DNA from 2 places in the Anaeromyxobacter sp. SG64 genome. Region 2 is predicted to be linked to the other one. Evidence: riboswitches for the same ligand, from Rfam matches in the RefSeq annotation. Region 2 holds a riboswitch; the other holds the start of a gene.
The links. Region 2 has a riboswitch for cobalamin ahead of MNZ29_RS00945 (ribonucleoside triphosphate reductase). Riboswitches for the same ligand answer to the same signal wherever they lie in the genome.
Positions count from the first base shown of each region.

Region 1: linked by a shared signal. The riboswitch ahead of MNZ29_RS03575 (TonB-dependent siderophore receptor) and the one ahead of MNZ29_RS00945 (ribonucleoside triphosphate reductase) in region 2 are both predicted to bind cobalamin.

Region 1 is NZ_JALCZB010000007.1:16,091-20,417, forward strand. Features, by position in the region: gene MNZ29_RS03560 (ABC transporter substrate-binding protein) at 1-760, shown strand, start outside; gene MNZ29_RS03565 (hypothetical protein) at 911-1,171, shown strand; gene MNZ29_RS03570 (helix-hairpin-helix domain-containing protein) at 1,168-1,488, shown strand; cobalamin riboswitch at 1,601-1,779, shown strand; gene MNZ29_RS03575 (TonB-dependent siderophore receptor) at 1,859-3,826, shown strand; gene MNZ29_RS03580 (MXAN_6577-like cysteine-rich protein) at 3,823-4,327, shown strand, end outside.
Region 2 is NZ_JALCZB010000002.1:50,275-54,601, forward strand. Features, by position in the region: gene MNZ29_RS00945 (ribonucleoside triphosphate reductase) at 1-1,976, opposite strand, end outside; cobalamin riboswitch at 2,103-2,308, opposite strand; gene MNZ29_RS00950 (amino acid ABC transporter substrate-binding protein) at 2,491-3,279, shown strand; gene MNZ29_RS00955 (amino acid ABC transporter permease) at 3,290-3,925, shown strand; gene MNZ29_RS00960 (amino acid ABC transporter ATP-binding protein) at 3,934-4,327, shown strand, end outside.

The sequences.
Region 1 (4,327 bases), on a different contig from region 2:
CCCCGGGCGCATCGTCTCCCTGGTCTCGTCCGCCACCGAGACGCTCTTCGCGCTCGGCGCGGGCGACGCGGTGGTGGGCGTCACGCCCTACTGCGCGCGCTACGTGCCCGGCCTCGGCGCGCCCGTGGTCGCCGACTACGTCTCCGGCGACCCCGAGGCGATCCGCGCCGTCCGCCCCGAGCTCGTCGTGGCGACCGACGGCGTGCAGCTCCCGCTGGCGCGCCGGCTCGCGGCGGCGGGGCTCCCGGTGGCGCTCCTGCCCGTGCCGCAGAGCCGGTTCGGCATCCTCGAGAACACCGTCGCGCTCGGGGCGCTCACCGGGCGGCTCGCCGCGGCGCGCTCTCTCTGCGACCGGCTCGAGCGCGCGTGCGCCGAGCTCGTCGCCTCCGCTCCCTCCCCGCGGCCACGCGCGTACGCGGAGCTGTGGTTCGGCCGCCACCTGCGGCGTCCCGGGGGGCGCGCGTTCGTGCACGACCTGCTCTGGCTCGCGGGGCTCGAGCCCGTGCACGGCGATCGGCCGGACGCGTATGCCCCGCCGGAGCTCGACGAGGTGCCGGGCCTCGCGCCGGACTGGGTGATCGTGTTCTCGGAGCCCGAGCACCCGATCGACGCGGAGGCGCTCGTGCGCGAGCGCGGCTGGGATCGGGCGGTCGCGCCACGCGTGCTCGCGTCCACCACCGAGCGCGGGCGGAACCTCATCCACGACGGCCCGTCGTTCGTCGAGACGGCGGCGTGGCTGCGCGACGCGACCGCCGCGTGAGCGCGCGGCCGCCGCGCGGCCGCCGCGGCCGGGCCTGAACCCCCGTTCCGTGGACGGTCCAAAGGATCCCGCGGGGTTGGGACCGGCACAGGCGCTGCTCTCCTGCCGCGCGCGCGCACGACCGCGCGCTCGAACGGAACGGAGAGAGAGATGAGCGACACGAACGACAAGGGCGGCGCCCGCAAGCTCGCGGTCTACGCCATCCCCGACAGCGCGAACGGCGAGCGGACCTGGTGGCCGAAGATCGGCGTCGCGTTCACGAACAGGGACGGCAGCATCGCGATCCTGCTCGACGCCTTGCCCCTCGGGACGAACAAGCTCCAGGTGCGCGAGCTGCGCGAGGACGGGCGGCCCGCGGGGAACGGAGCGCCGCGCCGCGTGGGGCTCGAGACCGTCGAGGTGCGGCCGTGAGGCGGGCCCTCCTCGCCGCGGTCGCCGCCGCGGTGCTGCTCCTCGCGGGCCCCGCGCTCGCCGCGAAGAGAGCGCTCGGCCCGGGCGAGCGGATCGACCTCAACCGCGCGAGCGTCGCCGAGCTCATGCGCCTGCCGGGCGTCGGAGAGAAGCGCGCCCAGGCGATCGTCGCTCAGCGGGCCCGCCAGCCGTTCCGCCGGCCGGAGGACGTGCTCGTCGTGAAGGGGATCGGCCCCGCGTGGCTCGCGAAGGTGAAGGCGAACGTCGCCGTGGGCTCCGCTCCGTCCGGCACCGCTGCGGTGACCGCACGGAAGTGAAGGCACCCGGATTCGCTCGGGGACCCGGCCGGCGCATGCACTCTCCGGCCGGGTGCCCCGGCGACGCCCCGCGGGGTCCTGCTTGACACCCGGCGCGGGCGGGCGCTACTCGTGGCTTCGATTCAGCGGCACGGAGGAACAGGGAAGCCGGTCGAAGTCCGGCGCGGTCCCGCCACTGTAGCCGGGTGAAGGTGCCTCGGAAGTCGCCACTGCCGCAGCCCAATCGCGGTGGGAAGGTGGAGGTACCGAGCGGAGCGTCCCTCCGCGACCCGGGAGCCAGGAGACCTCCCTCCGAGCCTGTCGCGCATGGTGCGCGGCCTCGCCGTTCGCGGCGAGCAAAGATGCATCGGGTCCGGAGGAGACCCGACACTTGGGCTCGACTTCCCGCTCATCGGGGCGCGCGTGCGCCCTCGTCGCCGCGCTGGCGCTCGGGCTCGCGCTGCGTGCGCGCGCCGACGGCACCGTCCCCGACGCGCCGCCGTCCGAGAGCGAGCCGCCGGTGCGGCTCCCCGAGGTCGAGGTCCGGGTACCACGCGCCGAGGTCGAGAAGGATCCGACCGCGTCCGCGACGGTGGTGTCCGCGAGCCGCTTCGAGGGCGAGGCGAAGGACGTGGCGCAGCTCCTCGCCACCGCCCCGGGCGTCTCGGTCACCCGCTACGGCACGCTCGGCCAGCTCGCCACCGTCTCGGTGCGGGGCGTCGCCGCGGACGGCGTGAAGGTGCTGCTCGACGGGCTCCCGCTCGGCACGGCTGGCGGCGGGGTGGATCTCTCGACCATCCCGCGCCAGTGGATCTCGCGCATCGAGGTGGTGCGCGGCGCGGCGGGCGCGCAGTTCGGCGCGGGCGCGCTCGGCGGCGCGGTGAACGTCGTGATGCGCCAGGGCGAGAAGGGCGAGCTCTCCGCCGAGGCGACCACCGGCGCCTTCGGCACCTACGCGATCTCCGCCGACACCGTCGCGGAGGTCGGGCCGTTCTCGCTCTTCGCGGCGGCCACCGGCGAGGACACCCAGGGCGACTTCACCTACGCATTCGACGACCGGCCGTCGCTGCCGGGGAGCCCCCTCGAGGAGCGGACCCGCCGGAACAACGGCGCGCGGCGCGCCGGCGCCCTCGCCAAGTTCGGCGGGGTCGCGAGCGGCTTCCGGGTCGACGGCCTCGCGCAGCTCACGGCCGGGCGGCGCGAGCTCCCCGGCTCGCCCTACCAGCCGACCCCCGCGGACTGGGAGGAGGACGGGCGGGTGCTCGCGATGCTGCGCGTCGCGCGCGCGGTTCACCCTCGCCTCACGCTCGCCGCTCGTGCGTTCGGCCGCCGCGACCTCCTAGACACGAGGCTCGCCGCGACGGGGTCGGACCCCACGCGGCAGCGCGGCGGCGCCGGCGGGCTCGAGCTCGAGGCGGGGCTCACGCACGGGCCGGGCGTCCTCACCGCCGCCGCCTCCGCGGAGGTGGAGGGCTACTCGAGCGACGCGCTCGGCGGGACGCGGAGCCGGCCTGGCTTCGCGGGCGCGCTCGCGGAGGACCTGCTCCTCGCCGGCGGCCGGCTGCGCGTCGGCCCGTCGGTGCGGGCGGAGCGGACCGGCGGATACTCGGGCGTCTCCGCCAAGCTCGGCGCGGCGCTCGAGCTCGCCCGCGGCCTCGCGCTCCGGGCGAGCGGCGGACGGACCTACCGCGTACCGAGCTTCGCGGAGCTCTACCTCGAGCAGGGGCTCCTCGCCCCGAACCGCGACCTGCGCTCGGAGAAGGGCGCCGGCGCCGACGCGGGGCTCGTCTACGACGGCGCGCTCGGGCTCCTCTCCGTCGGCGGCCACGCGACCGTCTACGACGACATCATCACCTACGAGCCGGCGAGCGTCGGCAGGTTCCGCCCGTTCAACACCGGCCGCGCCTTCGTCGCGGGCGTGGAGGCCGAGGCGGCGACCTCGCCCTGGCGGCGCGCGCTCGGGCTCGCCCTCTCCGGCGCGTACACCTTCCTCCCCACCGAGGTGCTGCGCGGCAGCGCCGACGTGCTCGGGAACGCGCTGCCCCGCCGGCCGCGCCACCGGGTCTACGCGCGCGCCGCGATCTCGCCCGGCCGGGTCGGCGCCCACCTCCAGGTGGAGCACGTGCGCGACCAGTACCTCGACCTCCGGAACCAGGCCCGGCTCCCGGACCAGACGATCCTCGGCGCAGGCGCCTCCGTGCGGATCCTTCGCCAACCGCTCGTCGCCCTCCACCTCGAGGTCGAGAACCTCGGCGACGACCGGACGCTCCTCGACGGCTACGGCAACCCCCTCCCCGGCCGGACGTGGATGGTCACGCTCCGCGGCGGGACCTTTTCTCGCAGTGAAAGGACCCCATGACCCTCCGTTCCCCCCTCGCGGTCGCGCTCGCGCTCGCGTTCGCCCTCGGCTGCAAGAAGGACCTCGTCTGCCCCTCGGGCGAGGTCGACTGCGGCGGCCGCTGCGTGTCGCTCCTCACCGACGCCTCGAACTGCGGCGCCTGCGGGGCGACCTGCGGCGCGCTCGAGGCGTGCAGCGCCGGGAGCTGCGGCTGCGCGCCGGGCATCGCCCTGTGCGGCGGGGCCTGCACCGATCTCGCCCGCGACGCGCAGCACTGCGGCGCGTGCGACACCGCCTGCGGCGCGGCCGACTTCTGCACGACGCAGGCGGACGCCACCGCCTGCACCGCGGCGTGTCCCGGCGGGTTCACGGCGTGCGGCCGGTCGTGCGTGGAGCTCGCGACGGATCGGCAGAACTGCGGCGCCTGCGGCAAGGCCTGCGGCGCGGGGGAGTCGTGCCGCGACGGCGCCTGCCGCGCCGAGGTGTTCGTCGCCTGCTACGCGACGGGGGACGTTCGGCCGG
Region 2 (4,327 bases):
CCGCACCGCGGGCAGGTCGGGCGCTCACCGGCGAGGTACCCGTGCTCGCCGCACACGGAGAACGTCGGCGTGACGGTGAAGTACGGGAGCCGGTAGCGCTCGCACACGGTTCGCACGAACCGCTTCACGGTCGAGGGGTCGTCGATGGCCTCGCCGACGAAGACGTGCTGGACGGTCCCGCCCGTGTACCGCGCCTGGAAATCGTCCTGGTGATCGAGCACCGCGAAGACGTCGTCGCTCGCGTCCACCGGGAGCTGGGAGGAGTTCGTGTAGTACGGCGCGGCGCCCCGGACGGCCGCGTCCTCGTTCGCGCAGCGGATGCCCGGGTGGCGCGCCTTGTCGAACCTGGCCAGCCGGTAGCTCGTCGCCTCGGCCGGCGTCGCCTCCAGGTTGAACCGGCTGCCCGTCTCCGCCTGGTACTGCTCGAGCCGAGCGCGCATGTGGTCGAGCACGCGGAGCCCGAAGGCGCGACCGGGCCCGCTCGCGAGCGTCGTGTCGAGCAGGTTGTCGGCGGCCTCCGCGAGCCCGACGAGGCCGATGGTGGAGAAGTGGTTGCGCCAGTACGAGCCGCTCCGGGCGCGGATGTGGCGCAGGTAGTGGCGGACGTACGGATAGAGGCCCTGCTCGGTGTAACGCTCCAGGATCTTCCGCTTGAGGACCAGGCTGTCGCGGGCGAGGTCCATGACCCGGTCCAGGCGAGCCATGAAGTCGGCCTCGTCGCGCGCGAGGTGGCCGAGGCGCGGCAGGTTCACGGTGACCACGCCGATGGACCCCGTGAGCGGGCTCGCGCCGAAGAGGCCGCCGCCGCGCCGCTCGAGCTCGCGCGTGTCGAGGCGGAGGCGGCAGCACATGCTGCGGGCGTCCTCCGGCGAGAGCTCCGAGTTCACGAAGTTCGCGAAGTACGGGAGGCCGTACCGGGCGGTGACCTCCCAGAGGCGATCGAGCCGGGGGTCCTCGTAGTCGAAGCCGGGCGTGACGTTGTAGGTGGGGATCGGGAACGTGAAGACGCGCCCCTTCGCGTCGCCGCCGGCCATGACGTCGAGGAAGGCGCGGTTGAACAGGTCCATCTCCGCCTGGAACTCGCCGTACGTGGCCGCCTGCCGCTCGCCCCCGAGGACGATCGCCTCGTCGCGGAGCAGCGCGGGGCACTCGAGGTCGAGGGTGACGTTCGTGAACGGCGTCTGGAACCCGACGCGCGTCGGCACGTTGAGGTTGAAGACGAACTCCTGGAGCGCCTGGCGCACCTCCTCGTAGCCGAGCCCGTCGTGCCGGATGAACGGCGCGAGGTACGTGTCGAGGCTCGAGAACGCCTGCGCGCCCGCCGCCTCGCCCTGGAGCGTGTAGAAGAAGTTCGCGATCTGGCCGAGGGCGGTGCGGAAGTGGCGCGCCGGCGCGCTCTCGGCCTTCCCGGGCGCCCCGCGGAACCCCTCGGTGAGGAGGTCGGCGAGATCCCAGCCGACGCAGTAGACGGCGAGGAGGTTCAGGTCGTGGAGGTGGAGGTCGCCCGAGCGATGGGCGTCCCGCACCTCGGGCGGATAGAGCCGCTCGAGCCAGTAGGTGGAGCTCACGTGGCTCGCGACGTAGTTGTTGAGGCCTTGCAGGCTGAACGCCATGTTGGCGTTCTCGGCCACCTGCCAGTCGGAGCGCTCCAGGTAGGCGTCGACGAGCGCCACGCTGGCCGTGTCGGAGATCTCGCGCAGCGCGCGGTGCTGCTCGCGGTAGACGGCGTACGCCCGCGCCGTGCGCCGGTAGGGGCTCGCGAGGAGCACCTCCTCGACGACGTCCTGGATCCGCTCCACCGACGGCCGGCCCTCGATCGTCGCGATCGCGATGGCGAGGACGCGCTGGCAGAGCCGCCTCGCCTCGGCCGCGTCGACCTCGCCGGTGACGGCCCCCGCCTTGGCGATGGCTCGCTGGATGCGCTCGGCGTCGAACGGGACCACCCGTCCGTCGCGCTTCTCGATGGTCTCGAACACGGGCCCTCCTCGTGGCGGCCTCGGGACACGGAGGAGGACCCGAGCACACGACGGCCCGTACGAGGGCAGTGCGCCGAGGACCCTCCGCCCTCCCACGAGGCGTGTCGGTCGTGCCGCCGCCCGAGCATCCGGGCGACGGTCGCTGGCAGGTCTTCGGGCTCGCGAGCGCTCCGGGGCTTCCCGGACCCTACTGTCCGCCGCTTCCCAGCCGAACCGGCCAGTGCGTGTGGCGGAGGTCGTTCTCGCTTACCGCTGCGGGGCAGCCCCGGAATCTCACCGGGTTCCCTATTCGCTCGGAGCGAACCCCGAGCACCAGCGCGAGACCCAACCTATGGTGGTTCACGGTCACGGTCAACGGGATATGTTGTGCCCGGCCGTTCATGCGCCGGGCCCCTCGCGAGACGTCGATCCAGGGGATCGAGGCCCCTTGCCGACGCCCGCCTCGCGTGCGAAGTTCCGCTGCCCCCGAACAGGGCGCCCGCCGACGCCCCAGGCCCACGCGAAGGAACCGCCGATGAAGAAGACCCTGCTCGCCGCGCTCGCCCTCGTGGCGCTCCACGCCACCGCCCTCGCCGCCGACACCTCGCTCGAGACGGTGAAGAAGAAGGGCACGCTCGTCCTCGGCCTCGACGACTCGTTCCCGCCGATGGGCTTCCGGAACGACGACAACCAGATCGTCGGCTACGACATCGACCTGGCGAAGGAGGTCGCGCGGCGGCTCGGCGTGAAGCTCGTCCCGCAGGCCATCGACTGGAACGCCAAGGAGCAGGAGCTCAACACCGGCAAGATCGACTGCATCTGGAACGGCTTCACGATCACCGACGAGCGCAAGAAGGCGATGAGCTTCACGAAGCCGTACCTGCGCAACGCCCAGGTGGTGGTGGTGAAGAAGGCCTCCGGCTACTCCACCCTCGCGAGCCTCAAGGGGAAGAAGGTCGGCCTCCAGGCCGGCTCCTCGGCCGCCGACGCCCTCGAGGGCGCCAAGGCCTTCCGCGCGTCGCTCGAGGAGGTGGTGGAGTTCAAGGACAACCTCACCGCCCTGATGGACCTCGAGGCCCGCGGCGTGGACGCGGTGGTGATGGACCTCATCGTCGCCGACGACAACATCAAGCGCTCGGGCAAGGCCTACGCCGTCCTGAAGGAGACGCTCGCCCCCGAGGTGTTCGGGGTGGGCTTCCGCAAGAACGATCTCGCCCTCCGGGACGCGGTGCAGGGCGCGCTCGAGAGCATGGCCAAGGACGGCACGCTCGCCAAGGTGACCACGAAGTGGTTCGGCTCGGACATCTCGGTCGTCGGGAAGTGAGCACCCGCGCATGGTGAAGCTGCTGGGGGCGATGCTCCAGGGATCGCTCGTCTCCCTGGAGATCTTCTTCCTGACGCTGGTCTTCGCGCTCCCCCTCGCCCTGCCGGTCGCGCTCGGCCGCATGTCGGCGAGCCGGCTCCTGCGCGTCCCGGTCAACCTCTACATCCTCGTGATGCGCGGCACGCCGCTCATCCTGCAGATCCTCTTCGTCTACTTCGCCCCCTACTATCTGTTCGAGGCCTCGTACGATCGGTTCACCGCCGTGATCGTGGCCTTCACCATCAACTACGCCGCCTACTTCGCCGAGATCTACCGTGGTGGCATCCAGTCGATCGCGAAGGGCCAGTACGAGGCCGCCAAGGTGCTCGGCTTCACGCGCGCCGACACCTTCTTCCGGATCGTCCTGCCCCAGGTGGTGAAGCGGATCCTGCCGGCCTCCGCCAACGAGGTCATCACGCTCGTGAAGGACACCGCCCTCGCCCAGACCATCGGCGTGGCCGAGCTCTTCCGGGTGGCGCAGAACGCCTCCGCGCGTCAGTTCTCCACCACGCCCATCTTCGTGGCGGGGGTGTTCTACTTCGTCATGAACTGGGCGGTCTCCGAGCTCTTCCTCCGCGCCGAGCGGAAGCTCGAGTACTACAGCTGAGCCGGGCCATGGACGTCGTCACCGTCGACCACCTCTCCAAGTCCTTCGGCGACCTCCGGGTCCTCACCGACATCTCCTTCTCGGTGCACCAGGGCGAGGTGCTCGCCATCATCGGGCCGTCGGGCTCGGGCAAGTCCACGCTGCTCCGCGCCGTCACCCACCTCGAGACCGCCAGCAGCGGCAGCATCTCCATCTGCGGCACCCGGATCCTCGACCGCGGCGTCTACGCCGACAAGGCCACGCTGCGCAGCGCGCTCCTCAAGCTCGGCCTCGTGTTCCAGGACTTCAACCTGTTCCCCCACTTCTCCGTGCTGCGCAACATCACCGAGGCGCAGGTGCGCGTGCTGGGGCGCGGGAAGGCCGCGGCGCGGGAGGTGGCGCTCGCGCTGCTCGAGAAGATGG